One region of the Pseudomonas sp. MF09150 genome, then DNA from elsewhere that is predicted to be linked to it. Evidence: predicted binding sites of a transcription regulator. Region 1 holds the regulator's gene; each other region holds the start of a gene.
The links. The regulator sigma-54, encoded in region 1, starts transcription at its own class of promoters, with help from an activator protein. The targets are predictions, from matches to a motif close to ANTGGCATNNANNTTGCTNT.
Positions count from the first base shown of each region.

Region 2: a site for sigma-54 is predicted at 3,291-3,310, ahead of AC19YX_RS07395 (CmpA/NrtA family ABC transporter substrate-binding protein). Genes of this name have one in related genera too.
Region 3: a site for sigma-54 is predicted at 2,558-2,577, ahead of AC19YX_RS07645 (circularly permuted type 2 ATP-grasp protein). Genes of this name have one in related genera too.
Region 4: a site for sigma-54 is predicted at 2,606-2,625, ahead of AC19YX_RS28950 (pilin). Genes of this name have one in related genera too.

Region 1 is NZ_JCBCUS010000005.1:468,142-473,632, forward strand. Features, by position in the region: gene AC19YX_RS21105 (KpsF/GutQ family sugar-phosphate isomerase) at 1-283, shown strand, start outside; gene AC19YX_RS21110 (KdsC family phosphatase) at 283-807, shown strand; gene lptC (LPS export ABC transporter periplasmic protein LptC) at 816-1,388, shown strand; gene lptA (lipopolysaccharide transport periplasmic protein LptA) at 1,375-1,920, shown strand; gene lptB (LPS export ABC transporter ATP-binding protein) at 1,920-2,645, shown strand; gene AC19YX_RS21130 (RNA polymerase factor sigma-54) at 2,828-4,321, shown strand; gene hpf (ribosome hibernation-promoting factor, HPF/YfiA family) at 4,401-4,706, shown strand; gene ptsN (PTS IIA-like nitrogen regulatory protein PtsN) at 4,719-5,183, shown strand; gene rapZ (RNase adapter RapZ) at 5,186-5,491, shown strand, end outside.
Region 2 is NZ_JCBCUS010000001.1:1,652,560-1,658,050, forward strand. Features, by position in the region: gene rlmKL (bifunctional 23S rRNA (guanine(2069)-N(7))-methyltransferase RlmK/23S rRNA (guanine(2445)-N(2))-methyltransferase RlmL) at 1-1,217, opposite strand, end outside; gene rmf (ribosome modulation factor) at 1,763-1,978, shown strand; gene AC19YX_RS07390 (quinone-dependent dihydroorotate dehydrogenase) at 2,169-3,200, opposite strand; gene AC19YX_RS07395 (CmpA/NrtA family ABC transporter substrate-binding protein) at 3,442-4,653, shown strand; gene AC19YX_RS07400 (ANTAR domain-containing response regulator) at 4,668-5,243, shown strand; gene AC19YX_RS07405 (nitrate/nitrite transporter) at 5,481-5,491, shown strand, end outside.
Region 3 is NZ_JCBCUS010000001.1:1,711,809-1,717,299, forward strand. Features, by position in the region: gene AC19YX_RS07635 (transglutaminase family protein) at 1-158, opposite strand, end outside; gene AC19YX_RS07640 (alpha-E domain-containing protein) at 155-1,105, opposite strand; gene AC19YX_RS07645 (circularly permuted type 2 ATP-grasp protein) at 1,117-2,526, opposite strand; gene AC19YX_RS07650 (ribonuclease E inhibitor RraB) at 2,968-3,309, opposite strand; gene AC19YX_RS07655 (hypothetical protein) at 3,520-3,777, opposite strand; gene AC19YX_RS07660 (START domain-containing protein) at 3,886-4,494, opposite strand; gene AC19YX_RS07665 (YkgJ family cysteine cluster protein) at 4,537-4,791, opposite strand; gene AC19YX_RS07670 (translation initiation factor 2) at 4,962-5,474, opposite strand.
Region 4 is NZ_JCBCUS010000010.1:39,064-44,554, forward strand. Features, by position in the region: gene AC19YX_RS28940 (DUF748 domain-containing protein) at 1-1,270, shown strand, start outside; gene AC19YX_RS28945 (BON domain-containing protein) at 1,455-1,811, opposite strand; gene AC19YX_RS28950 (pilin) at 2,143-2,559, opposite strand; gene AC19YX_RS28955 (type II secretion system F family protein) at 2,907-4,124, shown strand; gene AC19YX_RS28960 (prepilin peptidase) at 4,127-4,999, shown strand; gene coaE (dephospho-CoA kinase) at 4,996-5,491, shown strand, end outside.

The sequences.
Region 1 (5,491 bases):
CCTAGGCATGACCGCGATCATCGAGACCGATGGGCGCCTGGCCGGGATCTTCACGGACGGTGACCTGCGCCGCACCCTGGATCGCACCATCGATATCCATCATGCGACCATCGATGAAGTCATGACCCTTCATGGCAAGACCGCTCGTGCCGATATGCTGGCAGCCGAAGCGCTGAAAATCATGGAAGACCATCGAATCAACGCACTGGTAGTGGTGGACAAGGAGGACCGACCTATCGGCGCCTTCAACCTGTCCGACCTGCTGCGTGCCGGAGTAATGTGATGAGTGCCGACCTGCTGCAACGTGGCAAAAACATCAAGCTGGCGATTTTTGACGTCGACGGCGTACTGACCGACGGTCGCCTGTACTTCCTCGAAGACGGCAGCGAGTTCAAGACCTTCAACACCCTCGACGGCCAGGGCATCAAGATGCTGATGGCCGCTGGCGTGCAGACCGCAATCATCAGCGGACGCAAGACCCCGGTGGTCGAGCGCCGGGCCAAGAACCTGGGAATTCCCCATCTGTACCAAGGCCGCGAAGACAAGCTGGTGGTACTCGACGAGCTACTTGGCCAACTCGGCCTAAGCTATGACCAGGTCGCCTACCTCGGTGACGATCTGCCGGACTTGCCGGTAATCCGCCGCGTCGGCCTGGGCATGGCCGTGGCCAATGCTGCAAGTTTCGTCCGCGAACACGCCCACGGCATCACCCAGGCCCGTGGCGGCGAAGGTGCCGCGCGCGAATTTTGCGAGCTGATCCTGCGCGCCCAAGGCAGCCTTGAAGCGGCCAACGCCGCCTACTTATAGAGCCTTTTATGCTGAGCAAAAAGATTCGCAACATTCTGCTGTTCGGGGTCCTTGCCGCGTTGTTCGCGGCAGTCGGCTATTGGAATATCAGTCCGGAACGCTTCCTCGACAAGCCAGTGGCACAGGTCGACGAGAGCGCCATCGACTATTACGCGGTCAACGCCCGCAGCGTGCAGTACCTGCCGGACGGCAAAATGCAGTACGAGATGACGTCCGACAAGGTCGAGCACCTGAAGGCCACCGAAGTCACCCTGCTGACCAAGCCGGACCTGCAGATGTACCGCGGCACCACCTTCCCCTGGCATGTCCAGAGCGAACGCGGCGAGGTCAATCCGGACGGCACTGAAGTCGAGCTGATCGATTCGGTACGGGTCGCACGCACCGATGAGAAAAATCGCACGGTACTGATTACCACTACCCGCATGACAGTATTCCCGCAGAAGCAATATGCGCAGACCGAGCAAGCCGTTAGAATCGACGGCGCCGGGGGCGTGACTACGGCCAAGGGAATGAAAGCGTATTTGAAAGACGGCAGGATGAACCTGCTATCGAACGTAAGAGGACAGTATGAGGCTCGTTAAAACCCTCCCTATTTTGCTCAGTCTGGGCGCAGCACTGGGAAGCGTGAGCGCCTGGGCTCTGCCGAACGATAGCCAACAACCTATCCGTATTCAGGCCGATGACGCGCAACTCGATGACCGCCAGGGCATCGCCACCTACAAGGGCGATGTGATCATCACCCAGGGCTCGATGAAGATCACCGGCAATACCGTGACCATCACCCGCACCGCGTCCGGTGAAATCGACGTGGTGACCTCGGTGGGCAACCTGGCGTATTTCGAGCAGTTGCAGAAAGCCACCGACCCCAAACCGGTACAGGCCTACGCCGTGACCATTCAGTACCACGCTGCGCAAAACCGCATCGTACTGATCGACAAGGCCAAGGTGATCAACGACGGCAACACCACCGAAGGCGAGAAAATCGTCTACGACACCGTCAAGCAGGTCGCCAACGCCGGTCGCGCCAATGGCAGCTCGGTCACCGCGCCACGTCCGCGGATCGATATGGTCATCCAGCCGAAAAAGAAAACTGACGAGCAAAAGGCCCAGTAATGGCAACTCTGAAAGCTCAGCATCTGGCCAAGAGCTACAAGAGCCGTCAGGTCGTGCGTGACGTCAGCCTGTCCATCGACAGCGGTCAGATCGTCGGCCTGCTCGGCCCCAACGGCGCCGGCAAGACCACCTGCTTCTACATGATCGTCGGCCTGGTCCAGGCCGATCAGGGCCGTGTGCTGATCGACGACCTCGACGTCAGCCACCAGCCCATGCACGGCCGCGCCCGTGCCGGCATCGGCTACCTGCCCCAGGAAGCGTCGATCTTTCGCAAGCTGTCGGTCGCCGACAACATCATGGCCATCCTCGAGACCCGCAAGGAGCTCGACAAGGCCGGCCGCCGCAAGGAACTGGAAAGCCTGCTCCAGGAGTTCCACATCCACCACATTCGCGACAACCTCGGCATGAGCCTGTCCGGTGGTGAACGCCGCCGGGTGGAAATCGCCCGCGCCCTGGCCACATCGCCGAAATTCATCCTGCTCGACGAACCTTTCGCCGGCGTGGACCCGATCTCGGTCGGCGACATCAAGCAGATCATCCATCACCTCAAGGCCAAGGGCATTGGTGTACTGATCACCGACCACAATGTCCGGGAAACCCTCGATATCTGCGAAACCGCCTACATCGTCAGCGACGGTCAGCTGATCGCCGAGGGCACGCCCGAAACCATCCTGGCCAACGAATTGGTCAAGGAAGTGTATCTGGGCCATGAGTTCCGCCTGTAAGCACTGAGGTGTTTGGCTAGTCGCCAGAGCGCCACCTTCAATAAATCCCTACAAATTTTATTGTTACCGCGCTCTAGGCAAACACTTCAGTTTCAGGCATATAATTTGCTTATGTTTGGCGCTCACGCGCCCTGTAGTGGATGGCGCATGTGCGCCGGCGAATAAGGTGTTAAGCCCCTGCCATGAAACCATCGCTAGTCCTGAGAATGGGCCAGCAGCTGACGATGACACCGCAGCTGCAACAGGCCATCCGCCTGCTCCAATTGTCGACCCTGGACCTGCAACAGGAAATCCAGGAGGCCTTGGAGTCCAATCCGATGCTCGAACGCCAGGAAGAAGGCGACGACTTCGACAACACCGACCCTCTGGCCGACAACGCCGAGCAAAAACCCAACACCGACATCCAGGAACCCTCCTACCAGGAAACCGCCCCCACGGTGGACAACCTCGAGGACGGCGAGTGGAACGAGCGCATTCCCAACGAATTGCCGGTGGATACCGCCTGGGAAGACGTTTACCAGACCAGCGCCAGCAGCCTGCCCAGCAACGATGACGACGAGTGGGACTTCACCACCCGCACCTCGGCCGGCGAAAGCCTGCAGAGCCACCTGCTGTGGCAACTGAACCTGGCGCCGATGTCCGACACCGACCGCCTGATTGCCGTAACCCTGATCGACTGCATCAATAACCAGGGCTACCTGGACGAAACCCTCGAGGAAATCCTCGAAGCCTTCGATCCGGAGCTGGACATCGAGCTGGACGAGATCGAAGCCGTCCTGCACCGCATCCAGCAATTCGAGCCGGCCGGCATCGGCGCACGCACCCTGGGTGAGTGCCTGTTGCTGCAACTGCGCCAGCTGCCAGCCAAGACGCCTTGGCTGAGCGAGGCACAACGCCTGGTCAGCGACTACATCGACCTGCTGGGCAGCCGCGACTACAGCCAACTGATGCGCCGCATGAAGCTCAAGGAAGACGAGCTGCGCCAGGTCATCGAACTGGTACAGAGTCTGAACCCGCGTCCCGGCTCGCAGATCGAGTCTGCCGAGGCCGAGTACGTGGTCCCTGACGTGATCGTACGCAAGGACAACGAGCGCTGGCTGGTCGAGCTGAACCAGGAATCAGTACCGCGCCTGCGGGTCAACCCGCAGTACGCAGGCTTCGTGCGCCGTGCCGACAGCAGCGCCGACAACACTTTCATGCGCAATCAGCTGCAAGAGGCCCGCTGGTTCATCAAGAGCCTGCAAAGCCGCAACGAAACCCTGATGAAAGTCGCGACCCAGATCGTCGAGCATCAGCGCGGCTTCCTCGAGTACGGCGACGAAGCGATGAAGCCTTTGGTCCTGCACGACATCGCCGAAGCGGTGGGCATGCACGAATCGACGATTTCCCGGGTGACCACGCAAAAATTCATGCATACCCCACGGGGTATTTATGAACTGAAATACTTTTTCTCCAGCCACGTAAGTACCTCCGAAGGCGGTGAATGCTCGTCCACGGCGATTCGCGCGATCATCAAAAAACTGGTGGCCGCGGAAAATCAGAAAAAGCCGTTGAGTGACAGCAAGATCGCTGGTTTACTGGAGGCACAAGGCATTCAGGTAGCCCGTCGTACCGTCGCCAAGTACCGCGAATCCCTTGGGATCGCGCCTTCCAGCGAACGGAAGCGGTTGATGTAACCGCCGGGCTCGCCACAGCGTTCCAGTGGCAGGCAACCCAGCCTGCCGCTTTATGCACTGGCAACGAAGGAGAAGCTGTATGCAAGTCAACATCAGTGGACACCAACTGGAAGTGACCGAGCCCCTGCGCGCCTACATCGGCGAAAAACTCGACCGACTGGAGCGGCACTTTGACAAGATTACCAATGTGCAGGTAACGATGGCTGTCGAGAAACTGAAGCAGAAAATCGAAGCCACCCTGCACATCCACGGTGGGGAGGTTGTCGCCAATGCAGAACATGACGATATGTATGCCGCGATCGACCTGCTCACGGATAAGCTGGACCGCCAACTGAAAAAGCATAAGGAAAAGCAACTCCACCTTCTCCAAGGCACGGGTCGCTAACACTCCCCTCCCATGATCCGACTTGAAAGTATCCTGACCCCCGGCCGTTCCCTCGTGAACGTGCCGGGCGGCAGTAAAAAACGCGCCCTCGAACAAATTGCCAACCTGATCAGCCGTGAAGTGCCGGATCTGGAGATGCAGGATGTCTTCGAGAGCCTGATTGCCCGTGAAAAACTCGGTTCCACCGGTTTTGGCAACGGCATCGCCATTCCCCATTGCCGCCTCAAAGGCTGCGAGTCGCCCATCAGTGCGTTGATGCACCTGGACGCTCCCATCGATTTCGACGCCATCGACGGCGCTCCGGTCGACCTGCTGTTCGTACTGCTGGTCCCCGAAGCTGCCACCGATGCGCACCTGGAACTGCTGCGGCAGATCGCCAGCATGCTTGATCGCAAGGAAGTGCGTGACAGGCTGCGCAGCGCCGACAGCAACCAAGCCCTGTATCAGGTAGTCCTGGACGAGCAGAACGGTCAGTAACCATGCGCTTGATCATTGTCAGCGGCCGCTCCGGCTCCGGTAAAAGTACCGCCCTCGCTGTCCTGGAGGATAACGGCTACTACTGCATCGACAACTTGCCGGCAGGCCTGCTGCCGGAGTTGGCCGAGCGTGCGTTGATCCACACCGAGCTGGCGCAACCGCTGGTGGCGGTATCGATCGATGCGCGCAACCTGCCAAGCCACTTGTCACGCTTCCCCGAGCTGTTGGAAGAAGTGCGCAGCCGGCACATCCAGTGCGATGTGCTGTACCTGGACGCCGACGAGGAGACCCTGCTCAAGCGGTTCTCG
Region 2 (5,491 bases), on a different contig from region 1:
CGTTCGGCCAGGCGCTGCTCCGGGGTACGGCGCTCACCCGTGACGAACTGGTCCGGCAGGACCTTGATCAACAGCAGCTTGCACGGCAAGGCGCCGTTCCAGAACGAGTACTGTTTGTGGCTGCGAATGCCCATGCGCTTGCCCAGATCCGGGGCACCGGTAAACACCGCCGCCTCCCAGTTCAGGCAGGCCTGGCGCAGACGCTCGCCGAGGTTCTGGTAGAGGTACAACAGGCTGGCTTCGTCACCCAGGCGCTCGCCGTAGGGAGGGTTGCAGATCACCAGGCCTTTCTGATTCTGGTCCGGGCGCGGCTCGAAGGTGGCCACCTCGCCCTGGTAGATTTTGATCCACTCGCTCAAGCCGGCGCGCTCGACGTTATTGCGCCCGGGCTGGATCAGTCGTGGGTCGGCCTCGTAACCGCGGATCCACAACGGCGGCTTGGCCAGGCCGGCCTGGGCCCGAGCCTGGGCTTCGTCATGCAGCTTGCGCCACAGCGCCGGGACGTGGCCCAGCCAGGCGGTGAAGCCCCACAGCTCGCGCTTCAGGTTGGGGGCAATGTCGGCAGCGATCATCGCCGCTTCCACCAGGAAGGTACCCACGCCGCACATCGGGTCAGCCAGCGCCCCGCCATCGGCGGCAATGCGTGGCCAGCCGGCACGGATCAGGATCGCGGCGGCCAGGTTTTCCTTCAGCGGCGCAGCGCCTTGCTGCAGACGATAACCGCGCTGGTGCAGGCTGTGGCCGGAGAGGTCGAGGGAAAGGATCGCTTCGCCACGGTCCAGGCGCAGGTGAATGCGCAGGTCCGGGTTCAGCTTGTCGATCGAAGGACGCTCGCCGGTCGGGGTGCGCAGCTTGTCGACGATGGCGTCCTTGACCTTCAGGGCGCCGAAGTGGGTGTTGTCGATGCCCGAACCGTGGCCACTGAACTCCACCGCCAGGGTGCCGTCAGCGAGCATGTGGTCTTGCCAGTCGATATCCAGCACACCGTGGTAGAGGTCTTCGGCGTCCTTCATCGGGAAGCGCTTGAGCACCAGCAACACCCGGTTGGCCAGGCGCGACCATAGACACAGCCGATAAGCGGTCTCCATGTCGGCCATGCCGCGCACGGCAGAGGTGTGCTCGCGCGCTTCCTCAAGGCCAAGCCCGACGGCTTCCTCGATCAGCAGGCCTTCGAGGCCTTTAGGGCAAGTGAGGAAGAGTTCGTAACGATCCGACATGGGAGTTCCAGGGCCTTTGGCATAAGTGAACGGACAACGCATTGTCCGCCCGGTTTTCAATCAAGCGCTTTTCTTGAAGAGCGCTCGCGTGGCACGAAAGTGTGCCGTCCCACCCCTGCCGACCAGCTCACCACAAGGGTAGAAAAAGCTTAGATGGCAGAGGCAGATAAAAAGTCGAGCAACAAAATGTCATAAGTCGACCCTTCGTCGAATAATACCCGACTGCAACAGGTCGACATTCTTACTAAAGCATTAACACCGTCATCTAACCAAAGGCTCATCACAGCAGGCTTTGCCCAATAAAAACGGTTCGCATCCAGCCGTTCTTATGGCCTTACCCGCATTATCGTTACGTCCTTATGACAAAACGATCATTCCCACCGTGTGACCTATTGGTTAGAACTCAACACAGGTTGACGCCGCAATGACGTCAACAATCAAGCTCGCCACGCCGGCAGCGAGCACCAACGGCAGAAGCATTCTGCCCGACCTCAGGTAGAGGTCGATAGGACATAAGTACAGTCAACAAGTGAGGGAAACACCCTATGAGAAGACTTAAGCGTGATCCGTTGGAAAAAGCATTTGTACGCGGATATCACTATGGCGTTAACGGCAAATCCCGTGAGCTTTGCCCATTTACTCTACCGTCGGTACGTCAAGCCTGGATTAACGGCTGGCGCGAAGGACGCGGCGACAATTGGGACGGTATGACAGGCACTGCGGGCATCCACAGACTCAACGAACTTCACGCTGTCGGCTAAATAAGGGCACCATTCCGACACTAAAACTTGAATAGCTTGTGACTTAACCACGCACGTCCCATCCGGACGGCGGGCTTCGGCCCAGGGGCTCCTTGAAGGAGCCCTTTTTATTGGCCGCGATTCATGACGAAAGACTGCTCCCCGCCACCAGGCCAAACAGGCCTGGGCGCGCCGCTCTTAAGCCTGAGGGTTACGACTGCCGCGCAGCCAATGCCGCAATGGCATCCACCGACTGGCGAATCAACGCCGGTCCTTTGTAGATGAACCCCGAATACAACTGCACCAGACTGGCACCGGCAGCGATTTTTTCAGCCGCGTGCTGGCCTTCGGTAATACCACCAACCGCAATGATCGGCAGGCGCCCGGCCAATTCGGCCGCCAGCACCTTGACCGTGTGCGTGCTCTTGTCGCGCACCGGGGCACCGGACAGGCCGCCCGCCTCTTCACCGTGCTCCAGCCCTTCGACGCCTGCGCGGCTCAGGGTGGTGTTGGTGGCAATCACCGCGTCCATGCCGGTTTCGATCAAGGCCTGGGCCACGTCCACGGTTTCTTCATCGGTCATGTCCGGAGCGATCTTGATCGCCAATGGCACATGCTTGCCGTGACGCAGCGCCAACTCCTTCTGCCGCTCGCTCAAGGCGCCGAGCAATTGCTTGAGCGACTCGCCGAACTGCAGGCTGCGCAGGCCCGGGGTGTTGGGCGAACTGACGTTGACCGTGACGTAACTGGCGTGGGCATACACCTTGTCCAGGCAGATCAGGTAGTCATCCACCGCGCGCTCGACCGGGGTGTCGAAGTTCTTGCCGATGTTGATCCCCAACACACCCTGATACTTGGCTGCAGCCACCCGCGCCAACAAGTGATCGACGCCCAGGTTGTTGAAGCCCATGCGGTTGATGATCGCTTCAGCTTGGGGCAGACGGAAGATCCGTGGCTTGGGGTTGCCGGGCTGTGCACGCGGGGTGATGGTGCCGATCTCGACAAAACCAAACCCCAGCTGGGCAAAACCATCGATGGCCGCACCGTTCTTGTCCAGACCGGCAGCCAGGCCAACCGGGTTCGGAAAGTCCAACCCCATGACCCGCACCGGCATCTGCGCCGGCGCCTTGCACAACAGCCCATTGAGGCCCAAACGCCCACCCGCGCCGATCAGGTCCAGGGACAGATCATGGGAGGTTTCCGGGGAGAGTTTGAACAACAGCTGGCGGGCCAGGGTATACATGGGCGGGCTTGACTCGGTGGCGGCGAATAAGGCGGCGATTATAGCCGGGCCCGGGGCCTGCACGCGAGGCGCACAGTGAAATCAGCGGTGAATGGCATATGCCTTGCACCAAGGTGTACATCAGTACTTCTGCCAACGGCGGCAGGGTGCCCCTATCGATACGGACAAAGGCGTCGTCACCCGCCCTGGCTCTGCCAGGCGCTCGGGTACGGCGCTTTTTCATTGCAAGGTGGTCAGGCTCATGAATGAACTCGCAATCGGCCCGCTGGCCTGGGTCAACGGCAGCGACGCCCCGGAGAAGAGCGCCATCGACCTGGGGTTCATGGCACTGACCGACTGCGCCTCGGTGGTGGTTGCTGCAACCCAGGGCTTCGCCCAGCCCTATGGCTTGACCCTGAACCTCAAGCGCCAGGCATCGTGGGCCAGCCTGCGGGACAAACTGGTCAGCGGCGAACTGGATGCCGCCCACAGCCTGTACGGCCTGATTTATGCCGTGCACCTGGGCATCGGCGGCGTTAATGCCAGCGACATGGCGGTGTTGATGGGGCTGAACCAGAACGGCCAGAGCATCAACCTGTCGCGAGAGCTGCAAGGGCTGCAGGTGACCAGTCCTGAAGCGCTTTACCAGCACGTGCACCAACGTCGTGCAAAGCTGACCTTTGCCCAGACCTTTCCCACCGGCACCCACGCCATGTGGCTGTACTACTGGCTCGCCAGCCAGGGCATCCACCCGTTGCAGGATGTCGACAGCGTGGTGGTGCCGCCGCCGCAAATGGTGGCGCACCTGCAAGCCGGGCGCATCGACGGCTTTTGCGTCGGCGAGCCCTGGAGCGCCAGCGCGGTGCGCCAGGACCAAGGCTTTACCCTGGCCACCACCCAGGCCATCTGGCCCGACCACCCGGAAAAAGTCCTGGGCTGCACCCGCGCCTTTGTCGAGCAGTACCCCAACACCGCCCGTGCGCTTGTGATGGCGGTCCTCGAGGCCAGCCGCTTTATCGAACAAAGCCGTGAAAACCGTGAAAGTACCGCGCAGTTGCTCAGCGCCGGCGCCTACCTCGACGCCCCGCTCGACTGTATCCAGCCGCGGCTGCTGGGGGACTATGCCGACGGCCTCGGCAACCAGTGGCAAGACCCCCATGCCCTGCGCTTTCACAATGCCGGCGCGGTCAACCTGCCGTACCTGTCCGATGGCATGTGGTTCATGACCCAGTTCCGCCGCTGGGGCCTGCTGCGCGAAGACCCGGACTACCTCGACGTCGCCCGCCAGGTGCAACAGCTTGGGTTGTACCGCGAGGCGGCCACGGCGGTGGGTGTTGCGTCCTGGGGCCAGGACATGCGCAGCAGCCAACTGATCGACGGCAAAATCTGGGATGGCACAGACCCGGGCGGCTATGCACGCAGCTTCAAATTGCACGCCATGAGCGACAGCTCACCCCTTCTCGCCAGCCGCTGACAGGAGCCTTGAGCATGTTGCGAATCCTGTTGATCAATGACACCGCAAAAAAAGTCGGCCGGCTCAAGGCGGCACTGATCGAGGCCGGCTTCGAAGTGATCGACGAGTCCGGCTTGACCATCGACCTGCCGGCCAGGGTCGAAACGGTGCGTCCGGACGTGATCCTGATCGATACCGAGTCACCCAGCCGCGATGTACTGGAGCAAGTGGTGCTGGTCAGCCGCGATCAGCCGCGGCCGATCGTGATGTTCACCGACGAGCACGACCCGGGAGTGATGCGCCAGGCGATCAAGTCCGGTGTCAGCGCCTACATAGTCGAGGGCATCCAGACCCAACGCCTGCAACCGATCCTCGATGTGGCCATGGCTCGCTTTGAAAGTGACCAGGCGCTGCGTGCCCAGCTGCATGCGCGGGACCAGCAGCTGGCCGAGCGCAAGCGCATCGAATTAGCCAAGGGCTTGCTGATGAAAATGAAGCACTGCCAGGAGGAAGAGGCCTACACCCTGATGCGCCGCCAAGCCATGAGCCGTCAGCAGAAACTGATCCAGGTAGCCGAGCAGATTATCGCCATGAGTGAACTGCTTGGCTGAGCCCCCGCCCCACGCCTCAGCCGGATTGGCTCAGCTCTTGCTTTGGAAACTCCGCAGGTAACCAACGGCGGTTGCCCCACCTACGACAAAGACGTCGCACACCCTTCGCTCAGGCAGACAGGGTTGCGGCGTTTTTTCGTTTTGGCCCCACAGCCCGGGGCCGGTGGTGCGGCCGTGACGGTGCACCACCTGAAGGCTCATGACTCCTTTCGAGACTCTTTTCAGCTGAGGTGCGCGATGAATTCAAG
Region 3 (5,491 bases), on a different contig from region 1:
GGATCCAGCTGCGCGCGCACCGGACGCGGCAGATCAAGCTGCCAACTGAGCACGTGCTGGCGCTCGCTGTCGTGGGGCGTCAGGCGCAGGTACTGGATGCTGGCTCGCACCTGGTTTTCATAGTGATAGGCGGTTTCGTGACTGATGGAGAGTCTCATACAGCCTCCAGGTAGGAACTGTGAATGGCGTTGCCCAGCTGGCGCACCAGCGGGATGAACTCGGTCAGCCAGGCGTGCAGGCCTTCTTCGAGGATTTCGTTGATGCCGGTGTAGCGCAGGCGCGCATCCATTTCGGCCGCCAGGCGCTGCGCCGGCCGGCCGTTGGTTCCCGGCAGGCTGGCGAGGATCTGGTCGATCTCTTCGGTGCAGGCGCGCAGGGAGCGCGGCACGTCGGCGCGCAACAGCAGCAACTCGGCCACATGCCTGGCGCCCGGCGCGTCGCGGTAGATCTCGGTGTAGGCCTCGAACGACGACAAGGCGCGCAGCAAGGCGCTCCACTGGTAATAGGCATGGGCCGTGCCGTCGCTGACGGCGTCGGCCTGATCGCCGGCCATCTCGTAGCGCGCGTCAAGCAGGCGCAAGGTGTTGTCGGCGCGCTCGATAAAGGTGCCCAGGCGAATGAAGCGAAAGGCGTCGTTGCGCATGATGGTGCCGTAGGTAGCGCCTCGAAACAGGTGTGAGCGCTCCTTGATCCACTCGCAGAACCGGCTCATGCCGTAACGGCTCAGGCCCTGTTCGGCAATGCCGCGAATCTCCAGCCAGGTGGCGTTGATGTTTTCCCACATATCGGCGGTGATCCGCCCACGCACCGCGTGGGCACTGGCACGTGCCGAGCCCAGGCAGCTGTAGATACTGGCCGGGTTGGCGGCGTCCAGGGCGAAGAAATGCAACAGGCGCTCGGCGTGCAGTTCGCCGTGGCGCTCCAGGTAGTCATCCAGGGTGCCGGTAATCAGCAGCGGCATGGCCAGTTCGTGCAAGCCATCGCCGCGACCGTCCTGGGGCATCAATGACAGTGAATAACTGACGTCGAGCATCCGCGCGAGGTTTTCCGCCCGCTCCAGATAACGCGACATCCAATACAGGTCCGAGGCGGTTCTACTCAACATGGCAAGCTTCCTTAATCCTCGACCACCCAGGTGTCCTTGGTTCCACCACCCTGGGAGGAGTTCACCACCAGGGAGCCTTCACGCAGCGCCACACGGGTAAGACCACCGGGCACGACACGGGTTTCACGGCCAGACAGGACAAACGGACGCAGGTCGATGTGCCGCGGAGCGATGCCGTTTTCGACAAAGGTCGGGCACGTGGACAGCGACAAGGTGGGTTGCGCGATATAGGCGTGAGGCTTGGCCTTGATCCGCGCGCGGAAGGTCTCGATTTCCGCTGCGGTAGCGGCCGGTCCCACCAGCATGCCGTAGCCCCCGGAACCCTGGGTTTCCTTGACCACCAGTTCCGGCAGATGAGCCAGCACATGGGACAATTCGTCGGGCTTGCGGCACTGCCAGGTCGGCACGTTCTTCAGGATCGGCTCTTCATCCAGATAGAACCGGATCATGTCGGTGACAAAGGGATAAACCGACTTGTCGTCGGCCACGCCGGTGCCGATGGCGTTGGCCAGCACGACATTGCCCGAACGATAGGCAGACAGCAGGCCCGGCACGCCGAGCATGGAGTCCGGGTTGAAGGCCAGCGGGTCGAGGAAGGCGTCATCCAGGCGGCGATAGATCACATCCACCGCTTTGGGGCCGTCGGTGGTGCGCATGAAGACCCGATCGTCACGCACGAACAGGTCTGCGCCTTCCACCAGTTCCACGCCCATTTCCCGCGCCAGGAACGCATGTTCGAAGAACGCGCTGTTGAAACGCCCCGGTGTCAACACCACGACACTCGGGTCATCCAGCGCGCTGGAGCTTTTCAGGGTATCGAGCAACAGGTTCGGGTAATGGTCGATTGGCGCGATGCGCTGGGCGGCGAACAGCTCGGGGAACAGACGCATCATCATCTTGCGGTCTTCGAGCATGTAGCTCACGCCGCTGGGGGTCCGCAGGTTGTCTTCGAGTACGTAATAGGTACCGTCGCCGTCGCGCACCAGATCGACTCCGGAAATATGCGAGTAGATATCGCGGTGCAGATCCAACCCCTGCATCGCCAACTGGTATTGCTCGTTGGCCAACACCTGTTCGGCAGGAATGATCCCGGCCTTGATGATCCGCTGGTCGTGGTAAAGATCGGCCAGGAACATGTTCAGTGCCTTGACCCGCTGGATGCAGCCGCGCTCGACGATCCGCCACTCACTGGCCGGAATGCTGCGGGGAATGGTGTCGAACGGAATCAGGCGCTCGGTGCCCTGCTCGTCGCCATAGAGCGTGAAGGTGATGCCGGCGCGGTGAAACAGCAGGTCGGCCTCGCGTCGCCGCTGTGCCAGAAGCTCGTCAGGGGTTTCGGCAAGCCAACGGGCAAACTCCCGGTAATGCGGGCGAACCTGGCCGCCAGCATCGTACATTTCATCAAAATAGGTGCGGATCATGCCGTACTCCTTGTCACCCGGACATCTAGGCATCGCAAGGCCCGTGCCACTGGCATAAACGCTTTGATTTCAATTAGTTGGATTAACTTCTCGGTCACACCGCACCATTGCCGTGCAGCAAACGCCCCAACTTGATCGCCCACGCTCTAATGCGAGGCAATGGCCGTGGCTATCACCAGCATAGTCAGAGTTGATTTCACTGCCCGGGCGAGGCGCTGGATAATCCGTGCATCGCGCAAAACTTCGTAACCCGGCGTGACGGAGTCGATGCCTTAAGCTTCAGGGCGTTGCCGCTGATGGGTGCTCACCACCCCGACGGCATTCCCTAATACCGCTCTTCCCTTTTGGCCACCCCTTGCAGGTGGCCTTTTTTTGCCTTGCGGAAACCAAATCGGCCAACCCGAGGGTCAGCCGATGCTGTCTTGACGCTATTCATATGCGCTATACGAGTAACCCTCGAACCTCCTGCTTCACGCCCCAACCTTCGATGATGCCGCCCAGAGGCTCGACCACCGCCTCAAAGTCCTGCTCGAAGTCGCCGATGCCGCCGTAGGTGGCGTACATCACCTTGCTTAGCTCCAGGTACCACGCGCCATCGTCGCGCACGCTGATCTGGGCATTCAAGGATTCACCGCGGAAATGTCCTGCCGCCCTGCGCGCCCGCTCCTCATCCGGGAAAATGGCGTAGAACTCGATGGGATGGAATCGTGAAAAGTCGAAGCCGCCCTCTTTCATGCGGCGCAACACGCTGGTGCTGATGTCTTCTTGATAGGCTGTGCTCATGAAACGTCCTCCTGGAACCAATGGATAGACTTTCCGTACTCCCTGTCCGCACCTAGAGGCTGCAGACGTTGCGGCAAACAGCACCGCCAGGACACAAGCATGTAGCTGACAAGACCAGACCTTAGCGATTCATTCGCTGATCTCGTTTGCAGAGTAGCGCCAAGAACCGGGCGCTGCCAAGGTCTGGTTGAGGATCAAGCGGGCGGGTGACTAAATTGCAGTAATGCCGAGGATTTGAATGCTGTTCTGTTCTTTCAGACTTTTGACTGTCGGGTCGTCGGTACGCCCCTCCAGGTCATTGAGATCCAGTTCGGCCGAAACCGGCAACAGCTTTGCGCGAATCATTCGTGCCGCCTGCTCCATGCTGGGCTGCTGTTCACAGTCGAATTGCTCCACTGACTGGACACCATGATCGTCAACGAAAGTGATTTGCCACTTTTGCATCAGTGCCTCCTCGATAAAGCCCATGGGTGGGCCTACAACATCTCGACCCTGAGGCCCGGGAAATCGTTCCACCGCTGTTGCGCATAAAAAAGACCGCCCGAAGGCGGCCTTTGGCGTGAGGCCTGGTGATGATCAAGGCTTCTCAGCGCGCTCTTTCAGCGCCTTGAGGGTATTGAACGGTGCATCGACCACGAACTTGTTGGCCAGCCAGGACGGCACGCTGCCGCCAGGCTCGGTGTGCACCTGGTAGGTCACCTCAATCTGGTCGGCACCTTTGGGCACCATTTTCCAGAAGCCTTCGACCTGGGCCACACGAACAAACCCCTTCTCTTCGGGAATGTAGGTCGGCACGCCTTCAAGCTTGCGCGTCAGGCTACCGTCAGCGCCTTCGGTGGTGGTGATATGCAGCACCGAATCACGAGCCGTGACCGGCCACGGCGTGTTGAACTGGGTGTAGGTCCAGCTCTGGTTACCTTCGTGCTTGAGCAGCTTCTGCGATTTGCACTCGTGGATCCAGCTACAGGCACCCGCTACGTCTTCCTGCAGGCTTTGCAGTTTGGCCATCGAGGTTTTGATCACGGTAACGCCGCGGTAAGCCTTGTATTTGGAACCCGCCACTTCGCTCAGGGAGACCTTGATCCCGTCCTGATCCTTGGCCGTTTGCCAATCTTCGGCCTGAGCCGTTGCTGCCAGTAACACTGTCAAACCACAGAGCGCAGCCATTCGTTGCAGCGAACCCATTGTCTTATTCCTTATTGTTGAAGTTCCGTTCATTGAAAACACTCAAGCCGCCGTCATTTGTTCCCACCAGCCAATCAACTTGATGGCTTGCTCACGGCTGTCGCCACAGACTTCGATATCCGCATGAAACGCCCCACACACGGCCGGACGCTCGGGCAGGCCGAACAACGCACACAAATGTTCGACCGACAGATGCACGCAACGTTCTCCGGCAGGCTTGCCCTGGGGCATGCCCGGAATCGGTGTGCTGATGGAAGGGGCAATGCAGCAAGCGCCACAACCTTCACGGCAGTTCATGGTGAAACGCTCCTCGCGACGAGCAAAGTATTGAAAATGACGCACAGCAAGAGTAACTGCTAAAACAGCCGTTTAAAATTACTCTAAGAACGGTTTTTGCACTGAAAGCTGTGTGACTGACCAGTCTCCGACAAAGTGTCGTTGTCAGGGGTCACACACGGGGAAGGAATTTATTGCTTGAACTCGAAATCCAGGGCCGCGCCCTCGACGTCACGCCGCTCTTCATTGCGCAACTGCAACTGCATTTCGTTGCTCAACAAACGGCCGTTGAGCTGAAACGGGCTGCTTTCCTTGGGCTTCTCACCAAACATTTGCGGCAGCAAGGGTTCGCGCTTGGGCATGGCTACCGTGCCGATGGGCTGCAGGTGCTTGACCATTTCCGGTGGCAGGCTCAGGTCGAGCTTGGCGGGCGGCAACAGGGTCTTGGCAATCTCACGCGCGGACTTGGATTTGGAAGCAATAGGCGCACGTTTTTTGGTCTTGGCCGCTTTTTTGGGCTTGGCTGCGGGTTTGGCGGCCGCAGGTTTTTTGCTCGCAGAAGGCGTATTTGCAGCCGGTTTTTTTGACCCGGAAGCCGCGCTCCGGGCACTTTCGTCCTGCGTCGGCGCCGCCAGCAGCGGGCCGGCGCCCAAGGCCGTCGACAGGCAGATCAACAGGCAGACAGCAGGATAAAAAGCTTTCATAGACAAAAAAGGGCGCA
Region 4 (5,491 bases), on a different contig from region 1:
GATTCCGCAACCGGCCAACAGCGGCGCCAAGCCTGCTGCCAAACCCGCGCCAGGCAAGGACAAACCGCTGGGGATTCACATTGGTGCGATTGCCATCAATGACGGTTCGGCCAACTTTGCCGACTTCAGTCTGACGCCCAACTTCGCCACCGCGGTGCAACAACTCAACGGGCAGATCGGCACCATCGACAGTCGCCAGGCAAAACCGGCCAGTGTCGACGTCAAGGGCAAGGTCGATCGTTATGCGCCGGTCACCATCAAGGGCAGCGTCAACCCGTTCGACCCCATGGCCGCGCTGGATATCGCCACCAGCTTCAAACGCGTGGAGTTGACCACCCTCACCCCCTACTCGGGCAAGTTCGCCGGCTACCGCATCCGCAAGGGCCGACTCAACCTCGACCTGCACTACCTGATCACCAACGGCCAACTCAAGGCCGAGAACAAGGTGGTGGTCGAACAGCTGCAACTGGGTGAAAAAGTCGACAGCCCGGACGCGGTGAGCCTGCCGCTGAAACTGGCGATTGCCTTGCTCAAGGACGTCGATGGCAAGATTTCCATCGAGCTGCCCGTGACCGGCGACCTCAACAACCCACAGTTCAGTGTCATGCCGATTGTCTGGCAGACCCTGCGTAACCTGATCGTCAAGGCTGCCGCTGCGCCCTTCAAACTTATTGGCGGGCTGATCGCGGGTGGAGGTTCGGAGGACCTGGGCAGCGTGTCGTTCGCCCCTGGCTCAAGCGATCTGGGCAAGGATTCGGAAGCCGCGCTGGTAAAACTTGCCAACGCACTCAAGGAGCGTCCGGCCCTCCGCCTGGAGATCGAAGGCACTGCGGCGCAGAGCAGCGATGGCCCACTGCTGGCCCAGCAACGACTGGAACGGGAATACCAGTACAACTACTACAAGATGCTCCAGCGTCGTGGGGACAAGGTGCCCGCCCAAGCGTCGCTGCTGCAAGTACCCGACAGCGAGAAGAGCCCGCTCCTCGAAGGCATTTATCGCACTCGCCTCAAGACCCAGCCGCCGGCCGAGTGGAAGGACCTGGGCAAGGAAGAACGCAGCGCAAAAATGCGTGAAGCGGTGATCAAGTTCTGGAGTGGCAGCGATGTACTGTTGCGCCAACTGGGCCAGGAGCGCGCCAGCAGCATCAAGGACTTCCTGGTGGACAAGGGCCAACTGGCCGATGACCGCGTCTACTTCATCGACGCCAACCTCGGTGAAGCCGAAAGCGATGGCCGAGTCATCACCCCGATGCACCTGGATGCGGAATAACCCCTGACTGCGCCGCAGCCTGAAGGCCGCGGTCTTTTCCCGCCGCAATAGAACAGGCCCCGACACAAAGTGCCGGGGCCTGTAATGACCACATCCTTGTGGTCTTCCGCATGAACCTTCAGGAAGCGCCAGGCGTGTTACTCAGCTCGCCCTACACCTCATCTCCCAGTCCAGGCAAGAACTCTTACTGGGCTTTCAGGCCGTCAGCGGAAACCGCTTTAACGCCTTTGATTTTCTTGGTGATGGCAACAGCGGTGGCTTTCTGCGCATCGGTCACCGCGACGGTGGACGACAGCGACACTACACCTTTGTTGGTTTCGACTTTGATGTCGGTGCCTGGGATGCCTTTTTCGGTAACCAGGTCGCTTTTAACTTTGGTGGTGATCCAGGTATCGGAGGTAGCTTCTTTAGCCTTGGTCACTTCACCGGCAGCCACAACCATCGGTGCCTGGGTGTTTTGAGTGGTCTGCGCAAATGCTGCGTTGGCCATGGTCAGGGTCAGAGCGGTAGCAGTTGCGGCAGCGATAGCGAACTTCTTCATACGAGTAACTCCTGTTTTTCTGGAAAGCCTGCGCCGTGTCCTGGCAACAGGGTTACCAGAGATATTGCAGGCGCTGTGCCAACTTCTGACAACAGATAAACCCCTTATAAAACAACAAGTTATAAAAACAGTAAAAATCCGGAATCATGCAATTTGCATGACACCCTGCAGATCTGCGTGCAAGTTGCGGTTTCTTGCTCAACCTTAACCGTCTGAAATCGCGAAACTTTCCCTGCGCCCTGGATTCCGGCCGTATCTGAACCGGAAGACCGGCTTGGCGCGCCCCATGCCCCAGCGGGCGCGACATCCGCAGTTCGTTCCCGGCGTTACATCATGCGCCGCCGGCCGTGCAGCCCTTGGGCGCGTAGTCCGCCCCTACCGTGGTGTTGCACAGCCACCCGGACGTGTTGGTACGACTCAGGGTCAGGGTCTGGTTCAGCACCGGGCCCGGTGCGTTGAGGATGGTGCAGGCAATCACGCCCTCGCCACTGGCCGCCGTGCCGCTGGCGGTCATGCGGCAATTGGTGGTGAGGGCCGTACCGCCGACCAGTTCAAGGGTCGGGTCACTGCCCTGGTTGAGCTGATCTTCGAAATTGACCTTCAGCGCCGAGGCTTCGGCCAATGCCGCCACCACCTTGGCCCGAGCCTGGTATTTGGAATACAGCGGCAGGGCAAAGGTGGCCAGGATGCCGATGATGGCGACCACCACCAGCAATTCAATCAGGGTAAAGCCCTTCTGACTCTTCATGGACAAGCTCCAAGCATGAACGGGAATGTCATGACCTGAAGTGCTTGAAGCATGGCCTGTGCCAGCACCTGAAAGCCCGTAGATCAAGGCGTGCAGCGGGGATGGCCGATGGCTTTCATCACAAGGAGTCGCACAAACTGACAATTTTCGTCAGCCGCCAGCCTGGGGCCGAGGGTATTTGCTGGCTAGGCTTGCACAGGAAAACGGCCCAGGGAGGCGCCGTTCCCCAGCGCTCAGGAACATCTCGGGGCAATCACGATCTATCAGGCGGTCGGCGCGACCTTAAAGGCGTCACACCCATTGCCTGCGGCCCGGAATAGTCCAAAGGCGCCAGCAAGGACCGAACCATGGCGGTAAAAGCAGCAAGAGTCAGTGTCTACGCCTGGGAAGGCCGCGACCGAAACGGACGCAAGCTGAGCGGCGAGTTGACCGGACACAATCCGGCACTGATCAAGGCGCAATTGCGTCAGCAAGGAATCAACCCGGGGCGGGTGCGGAAAAAGCCAGTGGCGCTGCTCAGCAGCGGCAAAGCCATCGTTGCGCGGGATATCGTACTGTTCACCCGGCAGATGGCGACCATGATGAAAGCCGGGGTACCGCTGCTACAGTCGTTCGATATCATCGCCGAGGGCTTCGACAAGCCGCGCATGCGCAATCTGATCCACGCGCTCAAGCGTGAAATCGAAGCCGGCAACAGCTTTGCCGGGGCCCTGCGCAAACATCCCCGGCAGTTCGACGATCTGTATTGCAACCTGGTGGATGCCGGCGAGCAAGCCGGCGCCCTGGACACCCTGCTGGAACGGGTAGCCACCTACAAGGAAAAAAGCGAAAGCCTCAAGGCCAGGATCAAAAAGGCCATGACCTATCCCTTGGCGGTCATCTGCGTCGCCTTGATCGTCAGCGGCATTTTGCTGGTCAAGGTGGTGCCGCAATTTCAGTCGATGTTCGCCGGGCTGAATACCCAACTGCCGGCTTTTACCCAGGCCGTCATCGGGCTCTCGCAGTTTATGCAGGAGCGCTGGTGGCAAATGCTGCTGGCTGGTGCCCTTGCGTTGCTCGCGGCGCGCTACGGCTATCGGCGTTTCCAGGGACTGCGCGACTGGCTGGATGTCAGCCTGCTGAAGCTGCCACTGGCCGGGCCGCTGTTGTACAAGTCGGCGGTGGCGCGTTACGCCCGGACCCTGGCCACCACCTTTGCTGCCGGTGTGCCCCTGGTGCAGGCCCTGGATTCGGTAGCCGGCGCCACCGGCCACAGCCAGTTCAAAAAAGCGGTGCAGCAGGTCAAGGAGGATGTGGCCAGCGGCATGCAACTGAACTTCGCCATGCGCACCTGTGGAATGTTCCCTACTATGGCGATCCAGATGACGGCGATCGGCGAAGAATCCGGCGCCCTGGACTCCATGCTGGAAAAAGTGGCGACCTACTATGAAGCCGAGGTCGACAACTTGGTCGACACCCTCACCAGCCTCATGGAGCCCTTTATCATGGTGATCTTGGGCAGCATCGTCGGCGGCCTGGTGGTGGCCATGTACCTGCCCATCTTTCAACTCGGCACAGCGATCTGAGCATGTCTTTGACTGAAGTTCTGGCCATCTACCCATTGGCCTTCGTGTTATCCGCGCTGATTCTCGGGCTGCTGATCGGCAGCTTCCTCAATGTGCTGGTCTGGCGCCTGCCCAAAATGCTCCAGCGCGACTGGCAGGCCCAGGCCCATGAAGTGCTGGGTCTGCCCGAGCAGTCGCCAGCGCCGACCTATAACCTGCTGTTGCCGCACTCCCACTGCCCGCACTGCGCCCACCAGATCCGCGCCTGGGAGAACATCCCGCTGCTCAGCTACCTGCTGCTGCGCGGGCGTTGCTCACAGTGCGCAGCCAGGATCAGCCCACGCTATCCGCTTACCGAGCTGGCTTGCGGCCTGCTGTCGGCCTTTATTGCCTGGCATTTCGGGTTTGGCTGGCAGGCCGGTGTGGTGCTGCTGCTCACGTGGGGGCTGCTGACGCTGAGCCTGATCGACGCCGAGCATCAACTGCTGCCTGACGTGCTGGTATTGCCCCTGTTGTGGCTGGGGCTGATCGTCAACAGTTTCGGGCTGTTCGTCAGCCTGGACGATGCGCTGTGGGGCGCCGTGCTTGGTTATATGTGCCTGTGGTCGGTGTACTGGCTGTTCAAACTGCTGACCGGCAAGGACGGCATCGGCCATGGCGACTTCAAGCTGCTGGCCATGATTGGTGCATGGGGCGGCTGGCAGAGCCTGCCACTGACCATCATGCTGGCGTCGCTGGTGGGAGCCTTGGTGGGGGCGCTGATGCTGCGCTGGCGCAATGCGCAAACCTCGACCCCGATCCCCTTCGGGCCTTTTCTGGCAATTGCCGGCTGGATTGCCTTGCTCTGGGGTGGTCAAATAACCGACCTCTATTTGCAGTTTGTCGGGCTCCAATGACTAACCCTGTAACCAAACCCTGGATTCTTGGCCTCACCGGCGGCATCGGCAGTGGCAAAAGCGCTGCGGCGCAACATTTTATCGACCTGGGCATCCATGTCGTGGACGCCGATCACGCCGCTCGTTGGGTGGTGGAGCCCGGACGTCCGGCCCTGGCGCGCATCGCTGAACATTTCGGCGCAGGCGTGCTGCAGGCTGACGGCCAGTTGGACCGAGCCGCCCTGCGCAAGCTGATTTTTGAAGTCCCGGAGCAGCGACGCTGGCTCGAAGCCCTGCTGCACCCGTTGATCGCCGAGGAAATCGTCGTCCACTTGGCGCGTGCACAATCGCCCTATGCAATCCTGGTGTCGCCGCTGCTGATCGAGTCCGGCCAGGCGGCAATGACTCAGCGGGTGCTGGTGATCGATGTCCCGCAACAGCTGCAAATCGAGCGCACCCTGCAGCGCGACCAGATCAGCGAACAGCAGATCCAGGCGATTCTCAAGGCCCAGG